DNA from 3 places in the Streptomyces sp. NBC_01006 genome. Region 2 is predicted to be linked to each of the others. Evidence: riboswitches for the same ligand, from Rfam matches in the RefSeq annotation. Region 2 holds a riboswitch; each other region holds the start of a gene.
The links. Region 2 has a riboswitch for cobalamin ahead of cobN (cobaltochelatase subunit CobN). Riboswitches for the same ligand answer to the same signal wherever they lie in the genome.
Positions count from the first base shown of each region.

Region 1: linked by a shared signal. The riboswitch ahead of metE (5-methyltetrahydropteroyltriglutamate--homocysteine S-methyltransferase) and the one ahead of cobN (cobaltochelatase subunit CobN) in region 2 are both predicted to bind cobalamin.
Region 3: linked by a shared signal. The riboswitch ahead of OG509_RS26295 (energy-coupling factor ABC transporter permease) and the one ahead of cobN (cobaltochelatase subunit CobN) in region 2 are both predicted to bind cobalamin.

Region 1 is NZ_CP108700.1:643,000-649,783, forward strand. Features, by position in the region: gene OG509_RS02860 (AAA family ATPase) at 1-98, shown strand, start outside; gene OG509_RS02865 (hypothetical protein) at 214-2,178, shown strand; gene metE (5-methyltetrahydropteroyltriglutamate--homocysteine S-methyltransferase) at 2,287-4,611, opposite strand; cobalamin riboswitch at 4,781-5,001, opposite strand; gene OG509_RS02875 (3-hydroxybutyryl-CoA dehydrogenase) at 5,150-6,034, opposite strand; gene aceB (malate synthase A) at 6,031-6,784, opposite strand, start outside.
Region 2 is NZ_CP108700.1:6,487,659-6,494,442, reverse strand. Features, by position in the region: gene OG509_RS29430 (hypothetical protein) at 1-38, shown strand, start outside; gene OG509_RS29425 (precorrin-2 C(20)-methyltransferase) at 61-1,566, opposite strand; gene OG509_RS29420 (precorrin-8X methylmutase) at 1,563-2,210, opposite strand; gene cobG (precorrin-3B synthase) at 2,207-3,577, opposite strand; cobalamin riboswitch at 3,717-3,855, shown strand; gene cobN (cobaltochelatase subunit CobN) at 3,888-6,784, shown strand, end outside.
Region 3 is NZ_CP108700.1:5,707,012-5,713,795, forward strand. Features, by position in the region: gene OG509_RS26260 (polysaccharide deacetylase family protein) at 1-474, shown strand, start outside; gene OG509_RS26265 (YncE family protein) at 471-1,661, shown strand; gene OG509_RS26270 (EF-hand domain-containing protein) at 1,741-1,953, shown strand; gene OG509_RS26275 (PadR family transcriptional regulator) at 2,016-2,552, opposite strand; gene OG509_RS26280 (energy-coupling factor ABC transporter ATP-binding protein) at 2,578-3,417, opposite strand; gene cbiQ (cobalt ECF transporter T component CbiQ) at 3,414-4,163, opposite strand; gene OG509_RS26290 (energy-coupling factor ABC transporter substrate-binding protein) at 4,167-4,559, opposite strand; gene OG509_RS26295 (energy-coupling factor ABC transporter permease) at 4,562-5,257, opposite strand; cobalamin riboswitch at 5,286-5,494, opposite strand; partial or broken gene OG509_RS26300 (IS5 family transposase) at 5,555-6,552, shown strand; gene OG509_RS26305 (hypothetical protein) at 6,762-6,784, opposite strand, start outside.

The DNA of each region.
Region 1 (6,784 bases), 5.8 Mb from region 2:
ACATCGACGCCACACTCGGCCTGTGCACCACGCTCCTGGACGCCGCCCCGGAGACCGCCGACACCATCTACGCCGAGGTACGGGAGTGGCCGGCCTGACCTCTGCCGTGTAGCTGGTCGGCTCACCGGCCAAAAGCCGAGGCATCAGCGAATTCAGGCGACAGGACGACGGAATTGCCGGACGATGACGGGCGGTGGCGGGCAGGACGACGTGATGGTGATCGAGGCAGTGGTGACGGGGATGTCGCGGGCAGCGCTGGATGCCGTGGTGTGGGACGGGCTTGAGACGATTTCTCCGATGGATCCGGTCGAGGACGTACCGCGGGCGCTCCGCCGGCTCCTCGCGGCGGGTGCGGAGGCGGTGGAGGAGGACTGCTACCCGCTCTACTCTCTCGTCACGCTCGACGGGCGCGAAACGCCGTCCGCGGCGGCGGTCGCCCTCCCGTTCGTCATTGCGCTCGCCGCCGACCCGGCCATGGGTATGCGGGTCGACCTCGTCGAACTGTTGGCGGCGATGCACGCACCGGCCCTGGCGGGCGAGGACTGGTCCGGGGCGTGGGCCCTGCTCGCGGACCCGGATCCGGCGGTGCGGCGGGCGGCGATGGCGCTGCCGGCCGGGATCGCACGGCTGCTGGAGCGGTGGCGGGTCGAGGCGGACCCGACGGTACGGCTGCCGCTGCTGCTCGCCCTCGGCGAGGCCGCCTCCGGAGAAGCCGGCGAGCATACCGACGATGCGCGAACGGTGCTGGCCGGCGTACTGGACGGCGATGACCCGGTGCTGTGGGTCGCGGCCGTGCACGCCTCGGCGGAACTCGACCGGGAACTGCCGGTCAGGCGGATAGACCGGCTGATCGAGGTGTTCTCCGATCTCGCGCTGCCACCACGGTTCGAGAGCGTCTGGTACACCCCGGCCGTCGAGACTCCGTGGACCCGCGAGGACCTGGTCCGATCGACGGCCTGGCTGCTCCAGCACGACCCCGAGGCGGAACTCTGCTTCGCCGTGCGGCTGGTCGAGACGGCGCAACGCTCCGGGGACGCCGCGCTGTGCCGGGAGGCGCTGGACGTGGCGTGGCGGCTCCTCACCGATCGGCGATCCGTGGAGGCCGCCCTGCTCCCTCTCGCGGGCGGGCTGCTGACCGATCCGGACGGCGCCGTGCGGCTGAGGGCGGCGAACATCCTCGCGGTGCTGGGCCCGGCGGCCGCCCCGTACGCCGACGGGCTCGCCGACCTGCTCGACGACGACGCGGCCGACCCGTACCTCGACGGAACGGTCCGGGAAATCGCCCGGTGGGCCCTGACCCGGATCGATGACCCGCGCGCCCTGCCGGGGCTGGTCGAGCAGCTGCGCGCGCAGGAAGAGGAGCAGGGGCGGGGCTACTGCATCGGTGATCCCCGGAGGCCGGAGATCCAAGAGGTGCTGATCCCCCTGCGCAGGCACGCGGACATCCTGCTGCCCGCGATACGGGAGGCGATGCGGGAGGGCACGACCCGAGGGTTCCTTGAGGTGCTGGAGGCCTGGGGCGAGGACGCGCTGCCCGCCCTGCCCGAGCTCATCCCGCTGCTTGCAGACACCAGGACCTCTGTCACCGTGCTGACGATACTGCTGGCGATGGGGCCGGCCGCCGCCTCGGCCGAACCCGCCGTACGGAACTGCCGGGTTCTGGACTACCCGGGCAATCACCACTTGGTGGCGAGGACCGCCGCACACATCTCCGCGGACCGCGGGGCAGCTGCGAGGCTCGTCGGCGAAGCGGTCATGGCAGAGGAGGAGCCCGCGTTCGGCCGCGACGCGGCGTCCGATGCGGACCGGGTGCGTCTCGCGATGGAGAACAGCGCGCATTGGCCGCGGCTCACCGCAGCGATCACGCTCTGGGAGCTCACGGGCCAGGTCGAACCGAGCATGCGGGTCCTGGAGGAGTTCGTCCTGCCGATCGCCGACGGCGGTGACCACTTCGGGTTCTTCGGCGACGCGCTCCGGGCCCTGATCCGGATGGGCGAGATCAGCCCCGCGATCCGGGAAGCGCTGCTGGCGGTGCGCCAGTCCCAGTCCCGCCTGTCCACGCACGGGGGATACCCGATGATCCTCCACGACAAGGAACTCCGCGGCTTGGTCGAGGAAGCCCTCGCGTGCACGAGTACCGACTCGGCGGTGGGAACGGCTGCCGCAGGCAATCCGTGACCACTTCGGCGGCCGGCCCGGGGCCCGTGAGCACGAAGGCCGCTCACCGCGGTGGGGACGCGATCGGGCCGGAACATCGGGAGACGGATGTTCCGGCCCGAATGCGGATCAGACGGTTGCGCTACCGGTTTCCGTGCGGACTTGGTGGGCTGCGGCCACCAGGTTTTGCAGGGAGGTGCGGGTCTCGGGCCAGCCTCGGGTCTTCAGGCCGCAGTCGGGGTTGACCCAGAGGCGGTCGGCCGGGATGGCCTCCAGACCCTTGCGGAGCAGGGCCGCCGCCTCCGCGGCGGAGGGGACGCGCGGCGAGTGGATGTCCCACACGCCGGGGCCGGCCTCGCGCGGGTAGCCGTGCGCGGCGAGCTCGGTCGCGACCTGCATGTGGGAGCGGGCTGCCTCCAGGCTGATGACGTCGGCGTCGAGATCGTCGATGGCCTGCACGATGTCGCCGAACTCCGCGTAGCACATGTGCGTGTGGATCTGGGTCTCCGGACGCACCCCCGAGGTCGTCAGCCGGAAGGCCTCCGTGGCCCACTCCAGGTACTCGGCATGGCCGTCGGCGCGCAGCGGGAGCGTCTCCCGCAGCGCGGGCTCGTCGACCTGGATCACAGAAGTACCGGCGGATTCCAGGTCGTTGACCTCGTCCCGCAGGGCGAGTCCGACCTGGCGGGCGGTCTCGCCGAGCGGCTGGTCGTCGCGCACGAAGGACCAGGCGAGCATCGTGACCGGGCCGGTCAGCATGCCCTTGACCGGCTTGGCCGTCTGCGCCTGGGCGTACGTCGTCCAGCGCACGGTCATCGGTTCCGGCCGGGAGATGTCCCCGGCCAGGACGGGCGGGCGCACGTAGCGTGTGCCGTAGGACTGCACCCAGCCGTGCTGGGTGGCGAGGTAGCCCGTCAGCTGCTCGGCGAAGTACTGGACCATGTCGTTGCGTTCGGGCTCGCCGTGTACGAGGACGTCGATGCCGGTCTTCTCCTGGAAGGCGATAACCTCACGGATCTCGTCCTTGATGCGCTTCTCGTAGCCGATGGTGTCGATGCGGCCGGCCCGCAGGTCGGCTCGGGCCACCCGCAGTTCGCCGGTCTGCGGGAAGGACCCGATGGTCGTCGTGGGGAGCAGCGGCAGGCCCAGGTGGGCCCGCTGGGCGGCCGCCCGGTCGGCGTACGGCTGGGCCCGGCGGCCGTCCGCGTCGGTGATCGCCGCGGTGCGGGCCCGGACCGCGGGGTCGCGGGTGATCGGGGACGTGGCCCGGGAGGCCAGGTCGGCGCGGTTCGCGGCCAGTTCGGCGGTGATGGCGTCGGCGCCCCTGGCGAGTCCGCGGGCCAGCGTGGTGATCTCGTTCGTCTTCTGGCGGGCGAAGGCCAGCCAGCGGCGGACCTGCGGATCGATGTCGCGCTCGACGGCCGCGTCCAGCGGGACGTGGAGGAGGGAGCAGGAGGCGGCGACGTCGACGCGGTCGGCGAGACCGAGGAGGGTGCCGAGGAGGGACAGCGACTTCTGGTGGTCGTTGATCCAGATGTTGCGGCCGTTGACCACGCCCGCGACCAGGCGCTTGCCCGGAAGTCCGCCGACGGCGGCGAGGTCGGCGAGGTTGGCGGCGGCCGCATCGGTGAAGTCGAGGGCCAGGCCTTCGACGGGTGCCTTGGCCAGGACGGGCAGGGCTTCGCCGAGGCGGTCGAAGTAGGAGGCGACGAGCAGTTTGGGGCGCTCGGTCAGGGCGCCGAGCTCCCGGTAGGTGCGTGCGGCGACGTTCAGCTCGGCCGGGGTCCGGTCCTGGACCAGGGCCGGCTCGTCGAGCTGCACCCACTCGGCGCCGGCCGCGCGCAGGTCGGCGAGCACTCGGGCGTAGACGGGCAGCAGCCGGTCCAGGAGGGTGATCGGCTCGAAGTCGGCGGCGACGCCGGGCGCGGGCTTGGCGAGGAGGAGGTAGGTGACCGGGCCGACGAGGACCGGGCGGCCCGCATGACCGAGCGCCAGGGCCTCCTTCAGCTCGGCGACCTGCTTGGCGGAGTCGGCCGTGAAGACGGTGTCCGGCCCCAACTCCGGTACCAGGTAGTGGTAGTTGGTGTCGAACCACTTGGTCATCTCCAGCGGGGCCACGTCCTGGGTGCCGCGCGCCATCGCGAAGTACCCGTCGAGCGGGTCGGCCGTGACGGCCGCCCGGTGGCGGTCGGGGATCGCGCCGACCATGACCGTGGTGTCCAGGACGTGGTCGTAGTACGAGAAGTCGCCGGTCGGAACCTCGGTGATGCCGGCGTCGGCCAGCTGGGCCCAGTTGGCCCGGCGCACGTCGCGGGCGGTCTCCCGGAGGGTCTGCGCGGTGACGCGGCCCTTCCAGTAGCCCTCGACGGCCTTCTTCAGCGCGCGGTCGTGGCCTTGCCGGGGGTAGCCGTACACGGTGGCCTGTACTGCCGCGGCTGCGGACTGGGTGGTCACGGAACTCTCCTTCGCGAGCGTGTCTCCATGGACCCGGTGAGGGCCGAGGACGCGAAGGGTGCCGCAACGGGCGGACCCCCGGGGCCACGTACGACGGGTACGCGACGGGGAAGATCCGCCTGGAGCACGCCGACCCGCCCACGAGGTCACCGGGAAACCGGGCGCGGTCGTTCGCGCACGGGCAACGGGCAGGTCTTCGGACTCGCGGGCACGTCTCGTCGTACGAGACTCCTACTGGCCGTCGCTTCCCAGGACCGGTTCCGGTCCCAGTGCGTATGACGGCGGTCGTTCCCGCTCACCGCTGCGGGGCAGTCCCGGATTCCCACCGGGTTCCCTCTTACGACGCATCCCGCCTGGCGGACGGGGCGAACCAGCTGCGAGGCCCACAGTAGGTCGATGACCGGGGAATGAACACCGCTTTCCACATGTCGGACGCTGAAATGAGACACGGTGGGGGTGCGGCGACACCACTCGCCACACCCCCACCGCTCCCGCGCGCCTCCGGAGCACCCTCGGCCCGGAGACCGTGCCGGGGCCCTCAGTCCCGGCCGTACGTGTGGAACCCGCGGCCGGTCTTACGGCCGAGCAGTCCCGCCTGCACCATCCGCCGGAGCAGCGGGGGCGGGGCGTAGAGCGGTTCCTTGAACTCTTCGTAGAGGGACTCGGCGATCGCCGCGACCGTGTCGAGGCCGATCAGGTCGGCGAGCTTGAGCGGTCCCATCGGGTGGGCGCAGCCCAGTTCCATCCCCGCGTCCACGTCCGCGGCGCTCGCGAAGCCGGATTCGGCCATCCGGACGGCCGACAGGAGGTACGGGATCAGCAGCGCGTTGACGACGAACCCGGCCCGGTCCCGGGAGCGGACCACGGTCTTGCCCAGGGTGTCGCGGGCGAAGTCCTCGACCGCGGCGAGTGTGTCCGCCGACGTGTGGAGCGAGGACACGACCTCGACGAGCGGCAGGACGGGCACGGGGTTGAAGAAGTGCAGGCCCACCACCCGGTCCGCGCGGCTCGTGGCCATGCCCAGCCGCATGATCGGGATGGCCGACGTATTGGTGGCGAGTATCGCCTCCGGGTCCTCGACGATCTTGTCGAGCGCGGCGAAGACCCCCGTCTTGGCATCCGGGTTCTCGGTCACCGCTTCGATGACGAGCTGCCGGTCGGCGAGGTCCTCCAGGTCCCCCGTGAACACCAGCCGGGCGAGGGCGTCCTCGGCGGAGATCCGGTCGAGCTTCCCGCGCTGCACGGCACGTTCCAGGGAGACGGCGACGCGGTGACCGGCGGCGCGGGTCGCGGTGGCGTCCGCCTCGGCGACGACCGTGTCGAGTCCGGCACGCGCGCACACCTCGGCGATGCCCGCGCCCATCCGACCCCCGCCGACGACTCCGACGCGCCGGATCCGGGCCGGCCGCACTCCGGCGTTCACGCGTTCACCTGCACGATGGTGCGACGGACGAGGTGGCGGGTGTAGGCCTCGGAGGTGAAGAAGGCGGGCAGCTGCACCGAGAGCGCACAGTCCACGAAGACCTCCCGCGCCTCGGCAACGAGGGCCCGCAGGTCCTCCGCTTCCAGGGCCGCACATTCGGCGTCGAGGAGGTCGGTGACCACCACCCGGTCCACCCGGTCGTGGCGGAGCCACTGCCAGATCTGGACGCGGGCGATCTCGGCGGTCGCGGCGTCCTCCATCAGCCCGTTCAGGGCGACGGCTCCGCTGCCGCGCAGCCAGGCGTCGAAGTAGCGCAGAGCCACGGCCACGTTGGAACGGATGCCCTCCTGCGTGGGCGGGGCGGCGACCCGGCGTACGGACAGCAGGTCGCCGGCCGTGACCTCGACGTCCTCGCGGGTCCGCTCCCGCTGGTTCGGACGGTCTCCCAGGACGTTGCCGAAGACCTCGCGGCAGACGGGGACGAGCCCGGGGTGGGCGACCCATGAGCCGTCGAAGCCGTCCTGCGCCTCCCGTTCCTTGTCGAGCCGCACCTTGGCGAGGACGGCGTCGGCGTCCGCGTCCCGGCTGGGGACGTGTGCGGCCATGCCGCCGATGGCGTGGGCGCCGCGCCGGTGGCAGGTCCGTACGAGGAGTTCGGTGTAGGCGCGCATGAACGGGGCGCTCATGGTGACCTCGGCGCGGTCCGGGAGCTGGAAGTCGGTGCGGTGACCGAACGTCTTGATCAGGCTG
Region 2 (6,784 bases):
CGCCCTGCGGCCGGGCGGCGTTCCTCTGGCAGTGCTGAGGAGGGCCGCCCGGCCCGCCGGTCAGGCCTCCGGGTAGCGGCGCGGGGTCCAGGTCACGCGGGAGCCGTCCGGGCGCTCCGTGACCTGGGTCTGCGAGGAGCCGATCAGCAGGATCGTGCGCATGTCCACCTCGGACGGCTCCAGTTCGCCGAGCGGGAGGACGCGGACCGACTGCTCCGGGCCGCCCACGTCCCGCGCGACGACCACCGGGGTCCGCTCCGAACGCAGCTCCAGCAGCAGCTCCTTGGCCTGGGCCACCTGCCAGGTCCGGCTGCGCGAGCCCGGGTTGTACAGGGCGAGCACCAGGTCCGCCGCCGCGGCGGCACGCAGCCGCTCCGCGATGACCTCCCACGGCTTGAGCCGGTCCGACAGGGAGATGGTGGCGTAGTCGTGGCCGAGCGGGGCCCCGGCCGCGGCGGCCGCCGCGTTGGCGGCGGTCACCCCCGGCAGGACCCGTACGGGCACGTCCTTGTACTCCGGCTGCCCGGCGACCTCCAGCACGGCGGTGGCCATGGCGAACACGCCCGGGTCTCCGCCGGAGACCACGGCCACGCGCTTTCCGCGGCGGGCGAGGTCGAGCGCGAACTCGGCGCGCTCCGACTCGACCTTGTTGTCGGAGCCGTGCCGTACCTGGCCCGGCTTCGCGGGGACCCGGTCCAGGTACGTGGTGTACCCGACGAGCACCTCGGCGTCGGCCAGCGCCCGCCGCGTCTCGGGGGTGAGCCAGAGCGGCCCGGCCGGTCCGGTGCCGACGACCACGACCTCGCCGGGGCCGGACGGCACGCTGCCCGGGTTGCCGATGCGGCTGGGCACCACGGCGACGGCGAAGTACGGGACGCTGTCGGGGTCGGTGTCGGCGAGGACGCCGGTCCGCTCCCCCGCCATGGTGGCGCGCTCCACGTACCGGGCCTCCGCCAGCCGGCCGCTGCCCTCCATGGCCCGGCGTACGGCGGGGAAGGTGCGGCCGAGCTTCATCACGACCGCCGAGTCGGTGGCGGCGAGGCGGGCGGTGAGCTCCTCCTCCGGCAGGGTGCCGGGCAGGATCGTCAGCACCTCCTCGCCCTCGACGAGCGGGGTGCCGAGGCGGGCCGCGGCGGCGCTCACCGAGGTCACACCGGGGATCACCTCGGCCTCGTACCGGTCGGCGAGCCGCTTGTGCATGTGCATGTACGAGCCGTAGAAGAGCGGGTCCCCCTCGGCGAGCACGGCGACGGTCCGGCCGGCGTCGAGGTGCGCGGCCAGCCGGGCGGCGGACGCCTCGTAGAACTCCTCCATCGCCCCCTGGTAGCCGCCGGGGTGGTCGGTGGTCTCGGTGGTGACCGGATAGACCAGCGGCTCCTCGATGTGGTCGGAGCGCAGGTGCTTCGCGGCGATCGAGCGGGCGATCGAGCGGCCGTGGCGGGCGCTGTGGTACGCGACGACCTGCGCCTCGGCGATCACCTCGACGGCCCGCAGCGTCATCAGGGAGGGGTCGCCGGGGCCGAGCCCGACGCCGTACAGCTTTCCGGAGGTCGTTCCCGTGCTCATTCTTCCTCGCTCGCGATCGCGTTGACGGCGGCGGCCGCGATGGCGCTGCCGCCACGACGGCCGCGCACGATCAGGTGGTCGAGCCCGGAGGCGTGGGCGGCGAGCGCGTCCTTGGACTCTGCGGCGCCGATGAAGCCGACCGGGACGCCGATGACGGCGGCGGGGCGCGGGGCACCCTCCTCGATCATCTCCAGCAGCCGGAACAGCGCGGTCGGCGCGTTGCCGACGGCGATCACGGAGCCCTCCAACAGGCCGCGGTCGCGCCAGACTTCGAGGGCGGCGGCGCTACGCGTGGTGCCCATCCGGGCGGCGAGGGCCGGCACGGCGGGGTCGGAGAGGGTGCAGATCACCTCGTTTCCTGCGGGCAGCCGCTTGCGGGTGACGCCGCTGGCGACCATCTGCACGTCGCAGAGGATCGGCGCGCCCGCGTTCAGCGCGGCCCGCGCGCGGAGCACGACGTCCGGGGTGTAGCCGAGGTCCCGGGGCAGGTCGGTCATTCCGCAGGCGTGGATCATGCGCACCGCGACCTGGGCGACGGAGGCGGGCAGCCCGGAGAGGTCCGCCTCGGCGCGGATCGTGGCAAAGGACTGGCGGTAGATCGCCGCGCCGTCCTTCTCGTACTCGAACACTGTGTACTCGCTCATTTCTTCGCTGCGTCGTGGGAGGTGGTGCGGCGTACGGCCGCGAGGGCCGCGGGAAGTTCGGAGGGCGGGAGACCGCGGCGCGGGGCGCTGCCGGCCGCGGACAGGTCGTACCCGTCGGCGGTGGCGACCACGTCCGCCCAGGCGGTGCCGCGGGGGTGCCCGCACCGGCGTTCGCAGCCGGACCAGTGCACGGGCAGCGGGCGGGTCGCCTGCGCGTGCGTCTGCGCCTCGGCTTGGGCCTGCGCCTCGCCTTGGGCCTCGGCCTCCGCCTGCTGCGCCACGACGGCACGCGCGTCGGCGCGTACGTCCGCCAGGGATTTCGCGCAACCGGGCCGCCCCGTACAGGCGGTGACGGACCGCCAGGGATCCTCGGGGCCGGTCACGAGCCCGGCCTCGGCGAGGGCGGCGAGTGCGCCCTCGGCGGCGTGGGCGGGCAGGCCGGGGACGACGATCCCGCGCCAGGGGGTCAGGCGGAGACGGCCCGTGAGGCCGGCCAGCCTGCGCCACTGCGCGGTGGTCAGACGGCCCAGCGGCGCGAACACGCTGAGCGCGGCGTCGCCGCCCGGGCCCTGGACCACGCCCGGTTCGGGGGCCGGTCCGCGCAGGGCGGCGCGGCCCCGTACCACGGAGGCCGAGACCCCGGCGGCGGCCAGCCGAGCGCCCAACTCATCGGAACGGAGAGCCTGTTCGGCAGGCAGCTCGGAGACCCGCCAGGCCCGGGTACCGGCCTGGCGGACGGCGTCGAGGAAGTACGAGGCGGCCACCAGCGCGGCCCTCGGCGCATCGGCGGCGGCCACGAGCAGGGCGTCCGCCGCGCCGGCCGTCCACAGCAGGGCCCGGCCCCCGTCCCGGACGGCGGCCAGGTTCACATCGGCGGCGAGCGAGGTCACGTCCCCGCGGCCGTCGTCGAGGGCGAACAGGAAGCGCCCGGACAGCCCGGCGGCCGGCTCGCTCGCGCACAGCAGCCGGTCCAGCTCCCGGGCCCAGGGCGCCACGTCGGGCAGACCGCGCCGGTCCAGGCCGGTCAGCGGCGAGGCGACGATGTTGCGGACCCGCTCGTGGGTGGGGGCGGGCAGCAGCCCGGCGCGCACGAGCACGGTCTGCAGTTCGCCGCCGCAGCTCGCGCCGAGCCCGCGCAGCTGCGCGTTGCCGCGCGAGGTGAGGTCGATGTGCCCGTCGCCGAGCCGGTCCGCCGCATCGGCCAGCAGCAGGGCCGCTTCCGCGTCGAGCATCCCGCCGGGTATCCGGATCCGGGCCAGGTGCCCGTCGTCCGCCGCGTGCAGCCGCAGCGCACCGGGACAGGCGTCACCGCGGTCACGTATGACCGGTTCGTCCCGCGGTGCGGCGGAAGGGGGCTGGGGCGGCATGGCGGCGAGCATACCCACGATTCACCGACCCCGACCTGTGTCCGTCACCACCCGCCCCTTCCGCCCCACCCTCCGCCCGACCTGCCCGGATCCGCTCCCAGGGCGCGGGCCACCCCCACTCCCGGCCAGGGAGAAGGCCACCTAAGATGACCACCGGCGGAGCCACGTGGCCCGCTGGGAGGAAGCCCGGTGCGAATCCGGCGCGGTCCCGCCACTGTGAACCCTGCGGAGCGATCCGCCGGGTGAGTCAGGAACTCCCGCTGTCCACACTGCCCGGGGCGCGGAAACCCCGAGGAAGGCATGCCGCCGCATGATCCTGCTGCTGTCGACGTCCGACACCGATCTGCTCAGCGCCCGCGCCGCCGCGGACGGCCCCGTGCCGTACCGGTTCGCGAACCCCTCCCGCCTTCCCCTCGACGACCTCCCCGCCCTGCTCGACGGCGTCGACCTGGTCGTCGTACGCCTCCTCGGCGGCCTGCGCGCCTGGCAGGACGGCCTCGACCTGCTCCTGGCGCCGGCGCAGACCCGCCCGGTGGTCGTCCTCACCGGCGAACAGGCCCCGGACGCGCAGCTGATGGAGGCCTCGACGGTCCCGATCGGAATCGCGGCCGAGGCGCACGGCTACCTCGCGCACGGCGGCCCCGCCAACCTCGACCAGCTGGCCCGCTTCCTCTCCGACACCGTGCTGCTCACCGGCCACGGCTTCGAGCCGCCCGCCGCCGCGCCCACCTGGGGCCCGCTGGAGCGCACCCCGGTGCGCCCGTACGGCCCGCGCATCGCGGTGCTCTACTACCGCGCCCACCAGATGAGCGGCAACACCGCCTTCGTGCACGCCCTGTGCGACGCGATCGTGGAGACCGGCGGTACGCCCGTACCGCTGTACGTGTCCTCCCTGCGCAGCCCCGAGCCGGAGCTGATCGCCGAGCTGGAGTCGGCGGACGCGATCGTCACCACGGTCCTGGCGGCGGGCGGCACCAAGCCCGCCACGGCCTCGGCCGGCGGCGACGACGAGTCCTGGGACGCGGGCGCGCTCGCCGCGCTCGGCGTCCCGATCCTCCAGGCCCTGTGCCTGACCGGCTCGCGCAGCGCCTGGGAGGAGAACGACGAGGGCCTGTCCCCGCTCGACGCCGCGACGCAGGTCGCCGTGCCCGAGTTCGACGGCCGCCTGATCACCGTCCCGTTCTCCTTCAAGGAGTTCGACGAGGACGGGCTGCCGGCGTACGTGGCCGACCCCGAGCGCGCCGCCCGCGTCGCCGGCATCGCGGTGCGGCACGCCCGGCTGCGGCACATCGCGCGCCGCGACAAGAAGGTCGCGCTCGTCCTCTCCGCGTACCCGACCAAGCACTCCCGCATCGGCAACGCGGTCGGCCTCGACACCCCGGCCAGCGCCGTGGAACTGCTGCGCACCCTCATCGCGGGCGGTTACGACTTCGGCCCCGTCGAGGACATCCCGGGCCTGGTCTCCGGCGACGGCGACGAGCTGATCCGCGCCCTGATCGAGGCCGGTGGCCACGACCAGGACTGGCTGACCGAGGAGCAGCTGGCCCGCAACCCGGTCCGGATCCCGGCCGCCGACTACAAGCGGTGGTTCGCCGAGCTCCCGGCCGAGCTGCGCGGCAGCGTGGAGCAGCACTGGGGCGAGGCCCCGGGCAACATGTTCGTGGACCGCTCGGCCAACCCGGAGGGCGACATCGTCCTCGCGGCCCTGCGCCGCGGGAACCTGCTCATCCTGATCCAGCCGCCGCGCGGCTTCGGCGAGAACCCGATCGCGATCTACCACGACCCGGACCTGCCGCCCTCGCACCACTACCTGGCCGCGTACCGCTGGATCCAGGCGCGCGCGGAGGACGGCGGCTTCGGCGCCGACGCGATGATCCACCTGGGCAAGCACGGCAATCTGGAGTGGCTGCCGGGCAAGAACGCCGGCCTGTCCGCTGCCTGCGCGCCGGACGCCACGCTCGGCGATCTCCCCCTCATCTACCCCTTCCTGGTCAACGACCCGGGCGAGGGCACCCAGGCCAAGCGCCGCGTGCACGCCACCCTGGTCGACCACCTGGTGCCGCCGATGGCTCGCGCGGAGTCGTACGGCGACATCGCGCGCCTGGAGCAGCACCTCGACGAGTACGCGCAGATCTCCGCGATGGACCCGGCGAAGCTGCCGGCCATCCGCGCGCAGATCTGGACGCTGATCCAGGCCGCGAAGCTCGACCACGACCTGGGTCTGGCGGAGCGCCCGGACGACGACGGCTTCGACGACTTCCTGCTGCACGTCGACGGCTGGCTGTGCGAGGTCAAGGACGCCCAGATCCGCGACGGCCTGCACGTCCTGGGCGGCGCGCCGACCGGCGAGGCCCGGGTCAACCTGGTCCTCGCGATCCTGCGCGCCCGCCAGATCTGGGGCGGTACGACGGCCCTGCCCGGCCTGCGCGAGGCGCTCGGCCTCGACGAGTCCGCGGCCACCCGGACGACCGCCGACGAGGCGGAGGAGACGGCCCGCGCGCTGGTGCAGGCGATGGAGGACGCGAACTGGGCGCCGGAGGCGGTGGCTTCGGTCGCGGCCGGTCACTCGGCGGACGTGGCGGCCGTACTGGACTTCGCGGCGCGCGAGGTCGTCCCGCGGCTGGCCGGCACGACGGACGAGATCGCGCACGTGGTGAGCGCCCTGGACGGCCGCTTCGTCCCGGCGGGCCCCTCGGGCTCCCCCCTCCGGGGCCTGGTGAACGTCCTCCCCACGGGCCGGAACTTCTACTCCGTGGACCCGAAGGCCGTCCCCTCCCGCCTCGCGTGGGAGACGGGCCAGGCCCTGGCCGACTCCCTCCTCACCCGCTACCGCACGGACAACGGCGAGTGGCCGGCCTCCGTGGGCCTGTCCCTGTGGGGCACGAGCGCGATGCGCACCTCCGGCGACGACGTCGCCGAGGCCCTCGCCCTGCTCGGCGTCCGCCCGGTCTGGGACGAGGCCTCGCGCCGCGTCACGGGGCTCGAAGCGATCCCCCTCGCGGAACTCGCCCGCCCCCGGATCGACGTCACCCTCCGCATCTCGGGCTTCTTCCGGGACGCGTTCCCGCACGTCATCGGCCTGCTGGACGACGCGGTCCGGCTGGCGGCGAGCCTGGACGAGCCCGCGGACCAGAACTACGTCCGGGCCCACGCGCAAGCCGACCTGGCCGTCCACGGCGACGAGCGCCGCGCGACGACCCGTATCTT
Region 3 (6,784 bases), 780 kb from region 2:
GTACTGGCGATCGGCAGCTGGCTCGACGCCCACCCGGACATGGCCCGCCGGGTCCTGGACGGCGGCCACGAGCTCGGCAACCACACCCAGCGCCACCTCGCGATCAACGACATGCCCGAGGCGGAGGCCCACGCCGAGATCACCGGCTGCGCCCAGCGGCTGAAGCGGCTCACCGGCTCCATCGGCACCTGGTTCCGGCCCTCCCAGACCCAGTACGCCACCCCGCTCGTCAAGGAGCTGGCCCGGCGGGCGGGCTACCCGCACGTCCTCTCGTACGACGTGGACTCCCTCGACTTCACCTCGCCCGGCGCCGCGGCCGTCATCCGCACCGTCACCGGGACGATCCACGGCGGATCGGTGGTGAGCCTGCACTTCGGCTACGCGGACACGGTCGACGCGATGCCGCCCCTCCTCGAAGAACTCGCGCGCCGCAAGCTGCGCGCGGTGACCACCACGGAGCTGCTGACCTCATGAAGACCACCCGCCTTCCCCGGAAGGCCGCCGTGCTGCTGGCCGGTCTGGTCCTCGCCGCCCTGGCCGGCTGCGGAGCGGCCGACAAGGAGCCCGCCGAGGTGCTCGGCTCCGCGGCCCCGGCCCGTCAGCCCGTCAAGGCCGTCCCGGCCGTACCGCCCGGCCTGGCCGGCATGCCGCCGCTCCTCGACCCGAAGGACGTGTACGCGGCCGACCGGCCGAACAACCTCTCGCCGGTGGTCAGGGACTTCCCGTCGCGCGTCTACGTGCCGAACACCACCTCCAACACGGTGTCCGTCATCGACCCGAAGACGTACAAGGTCATCGACACCATTCCGGTCGGGATCCAGCCCCAGCACGTCGTCCCGTCCTGGGACATGAAGACCCTGTGGGTCAACAACAACCGCGGCCACACGCTCACCCCGATCAACCCGGCCACCGGCGAGGCGGGCGAGCCGGTCGAGGTGCACGACCCGTACAACCTGTACTTCACGCCGAACGGCAAGTACGCGGTCGTGATGGCGTCCATGGACCGCGAGCTGGTCTTCCGCGATCCGCACACGATGAACCGGGTGAAGACGGTCCCGGTGACCTGCTTCGGGGTCAACCACGCGGACTTCTCCGCCGACGGCCGGTACTTCATCGTGAGCTGCGAGTTCTCCGGCGAGCTCCTCAAGGTGGACACCGAGAAGATGGAGGTCGTCGGCCAGCAGAAGCTGCCGTTCGAGGGCGCGATGCCGCAGGACGTGAAGGTCTCCCCGGACGGGAAGACCTTCTACGTCGCGGACATGATGGCGGACGGCATGTGGGTGCTCAGCGGGGACAAGTTCGACATCCCCAAGCTGCTGCCCACCGGGAAGGGCACGCACGGCCTCTACGTGAGCCGCGACTCCAGGGAGATGTACATCTCCAACCGGGGCGAGGGCAGCATCTCCGTCTTCGACTTCAAGCAGAACAAGCTCACGAAGAAGTGGGAGCTGCCGGAAGGCGGCAGCCCGGACATGGGCGGCGTCTCCGCCGACGGCAAGGTGCTGTGGCTGTCGGGACGCTACAACTCCGAGGTCTACGCGATCGACACGGCGACCGGTCAGCAGCTCGCCAGGATCCGGGTGGGCGGCGGCCCGCACGGCCTGGCCGTCTACCCGCAGCCGGGCCGCTACTCGCTCGGCCACACGGGGATCTTCCGCTAGACACGGCCCCCGGACAGGGCCGGGGATGACTGCCGCTACCCTTGGCCGGTCAACAAGCACCGAGAAGGGGTGGATCCCAGTGGCTGACATCGAGAGCGCGCGGGCGACGTTCGGCAAGTTCGACGCGGACGGTGACGGCTTCGTCACGGCGGACGAGTACAGCGCGGCCATGAAGGCGATGGGCGACGCGTTCGTCACCGGCGCCGTCGCGGACGCCGTGATCGCCGCCAAGGACGCGAACGGCGACGGCCGCATGAGCTTCGACGAGTTCTGGGCCGCCCTGAACAAGTAACCCAGCCCTTGCGAGAGCCCTCGCACCGCCCTCCTGAAGGGCGGGCGGGGGCTCTGCCTTGGTCAGGCCATGTCCTCGACCTCGGCCAGGGCCTCCTCCAGCCAGCGCAGCCAGAACGTCTCCAGGCCGGTGCCGCCGTGCAGGACGAGCCGCCGCAGCCGGTCCTCGGCAGAGTCCCGCCCCGGCGGGAAGTCCTTCTCCTCGATGGCCTCGTAGACCGCCAGCTGCCGCCGGTGCAGCTCCAGATGGCGCCGCAGCTCCGCTGCCAGCCCGTGCGGCCCCACCACGGCGGCCGCCCGGATCCGCAGCAGCAGCGGATCCCGGATGGCCTTCGGGTCCTGGCTCTCGCCGACCCACCGCGCCAGCTCCGCGCTGCCGGCGTCCAGGACCTCGTACTGCTTCTTCTGCCCCCGTACGGGCACCTCGCTGGGCAGCGCCCGGATCAGCCCGGCCTCCTCCAGCCGGCCGAGCTCGCGGTAGATCTGCTGATGCGTGGCGGACCAGAAGTATCCGATCGACTTGTCGAACCGCCGCGTCAGCTCCAGCCCCGACGAGGGCTTCTCCATCAGGGCGGTGAGGATGGCGTGCGGCAGCGACATGCCGCCATCCTAGGGATGCAGACCCCTACCGCCAGGCGGACAGGGCTTCCGGGGTCTTCGGGCCCGGGTCCTGGGGGGCCAGCAGGGCGTGGGCGCGGAGGAAGGACGCCACCGCCGGGGACCAGGCCTGGCGCAGCCCTGCCGAGGCCAGGAGCCGCGGGTCCGACAGGAGGGTCTGCGCGGGGCCCGTGCGGATGCCCGACGGGGTCAGGACCGCCGCGTCGTCGGCCCAGCGGACCGCCAGGTCGACGTCGTGCGTGGCCATCACCACCGTGGTGCCGGCCGCGCGCAGCCCCGCCAGGACGTCCAGCAGGCGCTCCTGCCCGTCCGGGTCCAGGCCCGCCGTCGGCTCGTCCAGGATCAGCACCCGCGGAGCCATCGCCACCGCCCCCGCGATCGCCGCGCGCTTGCGCTGGCCGTACGAGAGCAGGTGCGTCGGGCGGTCCCGCAGCGCCGTGATGTCCAGCGCGGCGAGCGCCGAGTCCACCCGGGCGCGGACCTCGTCCGCCGCCAGCCCCAGGTTCATCGGGCCGAACGACACGTCCTGCTCCACCGAGGCCGCGAACAGCTGGTCGTCCGGGTCCTGGACCACCAGCTGCACCGCCGAGCGCAGGCGGGTCAGCCCCGCCCGGTCGTACGAGACCGCCGTGCCGTCGAGGCGCAGCGAGCCCGGGCCGGGCCGCAGGCCCCCGCTCAGCAGCCGCATCAGCGTGGTCTTCCCGCTGCCGTTGCGGCCCAGCAGGACCAGCGCCCGGCCCTCGGCGATGGCGAAGTCCACGTCGGCGAGGACCACCGGGCCGTCCTCGTACGCGTAGCCGGCTCCGGCCAGTTCCACCAACGGGTTCGAGCGGTCCAACGGGTTCACGGGTAAAGCCCCTTCAGGGTGAGGGTCAGGGTGATCAGGGCCGCCAGCAGGGCCCCCGACGCCGCGAGGAACCGCCAGGACAGGGCCGCCTCCGGCACGAGGACCCGCAGCGCGCCGTCGTAGCCGCGCCCGGCCAGGCCCTCCTGGAGCCGCGCCGCGCGATCGAAGGCCCGTACGAAGGAGGTCGCGGCGAGCCCGGCCAGCGAACGCCACAGCGCCGCCCGCCCGGACTGGCCGAGGCGGGCCGCCTGGGCGCGCCGGACCTGGGCCATCGAGTCCAGCAGCAGGAAGCCGATGCGGTACATGACCAGGGCCACGTCCACCACCGGCGCCGGGACCCCGGCCCGGACAAGCCGGGGCAGGACGTCCGAGACGGGCGTGGTGAAGGCGAACAGCAGCACCCCGAGGGAGGCCGCCGAGGTCCGCAGCAGCAACTCGGCGGCATGCAGGGGGCCGTCGGGCGCGAGCGAGACGAACCCGGCCGGGCCGCCGACGGCGACGAGCAGCGGCAGCGCGCCGGTGAAGCAGAAGCCCAGCGGGATCCGGAAGGCCCGCCACAGTTGCCGCCCGGCCACGCCCGCCGGGCCGAGGAGCACGGCCAGGGTGGCGGCGGCGACCAGCGGCCCGCCGGGCCAGGGCGGCAGGCACACGGCGGTGACCGTCAGCCCGAGTCCGAGCAGGGCCTTCTCCAAGGGATGGCGGCGGCGCCACCGACTGCCGTGCGCCGCCACGTCGATCGGCAGCACCGGCTACGACTCCGCGCCGGCGGGATCCGCCGTCGGAGCCGGGGCCGCGGCGCGGTCCGCGGCACGCGTGGCAGCGGCAGCGGCGGCGGCAGTGGCGGCGGCAGTGGCCTGGCGGCGGCCCTTGCGGACCCCGAAGTAGTACGCGAGCACGCCCGCGCCCAGTGCCGCCTGGAGGGCGAACAGCGCCGACTCCACCTCCGCGGAGGGGGGTTCGTACAGCGGGGAGAACCACGGCTCGTAGTCCGGCTTCAGCTCGGTGATCGCCGTCTCCGCCTGCGCGTCGGCGCCCGTGAACGGCTCCTCCTTGCCCTCGCCCATCCCCAGCGCGATCGGCAGTACGGCAAGCATCGCCACCAGGAGCAGCAGCAGGCCGTTGATCTTCGCGTTCCGGCTCATGCTCATCGGACCGCCGCCTCGTGCCCGCTGCGCCCGCTCAGCTTCGCCACGCCCAGCCGGACCAGGTCCGACTTGCTCGACTGCATCAGCAGCCGCATCACGAGCACCGTCAGCAGCCCCTCGCTCACCGCGAGCGGGATCTGGGTGATCGCGAAGATGCCGCCGAACTTCGCGAGGGCGCCCGGGAACCCGGTACCCGGGTCGGGGAAGGCCAGCGCCAGCTGCACGGAGGTGACGCAGTAGGTGACCAGGTCGGCGAAGAAGGCACCGAAGAAGACCGTCACCATCAGCGGGACGTCGAAGCGCTTCAGCAGCAGGTAGACCCCGTACCCCGCCCAGGGTCCGGCGATCGCCATCGAGAAGACGTTCGCGCCGAGGGTGGTCAGCCCGCCGTGCGCCAGCAGCAGCGCCTGGAAGAGCAGGGTGATAGTGCCGAGCACCGCCATGATGGGCGGCCGGAACAGGATCGCCCCGAGCCCGGTCCCGGTGGGGTGCGAGCAACTGCCCGTCACCGACGGGATCTTCAAGGCGGACAGGACGAACGTGAATGCTCCGGACGCCCCGAGCAGCAGCGTGCTCTCCGGGTTCGCCTTCACCTCGCGGGTGAGGGCGCGGACCCCGTGGACGACGAAGGGAGCGGACGCGGCGCCCCAGGCGACCGCGTGCAAAGGGGGCAGGAACCCCTCGGCTATATGCATGTGTGGGGAGACCTCTCCAGCACCTCGTGGATGGACGACGCGCCCCGGCCGGTCTCCTGGCTCACGGGTGCTGATGCCCTGGCTCCGCCTTCCCGGGCGGTGCGGAACCTCCCGCGCCGCCCAGTGGCTTCCCGCAGGATGGAGCCGGACTTCCCGTTCACAGTGGCGAGGGCCGCACCGGTCTTCCACCGGTTTCCCGAACACCAAGGCCCGTTGACCCTAGGGGCTGTTCTGAGTCCGGATCACAATCGGGGCGTTCGGCCTTCGTTCGGGCGCTTCGGCTGGTAGCACGGTTGTATGACGCGTGGTGATCTGACCGATGGCGAATGGGAGTTGATCGAGCCGCACCTCCCGCTGGGGGCGTCCGGGCCGATCCCTGACCTGCGCAGTTACTTCAATGCGGTGATGTGGAGGTTCCGTACCGGCTGCCCCTGGCGGGACGTGCCGGCAAGCTACGGCTCCTGGTCAACGATCTACGACCGGTTCCGCATGTGGGCACGTGGCGGGATCTTCCAGACCCTCATGGACGTGGTGATCGCCGAGGCGGCGGCACGCGACGATGTCGACCTCAGCCTGGTCAGCGTGGACTCCACCGTCGCCCGCGCGCATCACCACGCGGCGGGCATGGTGGTCGACCCCGAGCTCCTGGAGGACCTGGAGAAGGCCTTGATGAAGGAAAAGGGGCTTCGGCAACCGGACAAAACGACTCCGTAGCCGAGGGGCCCGAGGGCGGTGAGGAAGCCGAACGGGCACGGCGCCGCGCGGTACGCCGACGCCGCAAGGTCCGGCTGAAGGCCGCCGAGCTGGGACGCTCCCGGGGCGGGCTGACCACCAAGGTGCACCTCGCGACCGACCGGCGCTGCCGCCCACTGTCCATCATCCTCACCCCCGGACAGGCCGCGGACAGTCCGCGGTTCATCCCGGTCCTGGAGAAAATCAAGGTGCGTGTTCCGATGGGCCGCCCCAGGACCCGGCCGGACGCCGTAGCCGGAGACAAGGCGTACTCCTCCCGCGCCAACCGCGCCCACCTGCGAAGACGCAACATCAAGGCGGTGATCCCGGAGAAGGCCGACCAGGCAGCCAACCGCAAGAAGCGGGGCTCACAGGGCGGCCGCCCGGTCTCCCACGATGCCGAGCTCTACAAAGACCGGAACACCGTCGAGCGTGCCATCAACAAGTTCAAGGAATGGCGGGGGCTGGCCACCCGCTACGACAAGACACCTGAGAGCTATCTCGCCGGACTCCACCTGCGAGGATCCATCCTTTGGCTACGCAGCCTCCCTGGCACCCCGTGATCCGAACTCAGAACAGGCCCTAGTCGGAGGGACGGACCGGCACCAACCCGGCCCGGCTGGTCGCACGTTCAAGGACGGCTGCCCCTTCAACGACCGCGACGCGACCTGGGCGGCTGGTGTGCGCGGCCGCGCCGGGCCGGTACGCGTGCACGCAGGACTGGTTCGGCAACGGGGACCCGGCGGTACCCGTCCAGCCCTCGCCCCCACTCCTAACCGCACACGTTGCGGTGTG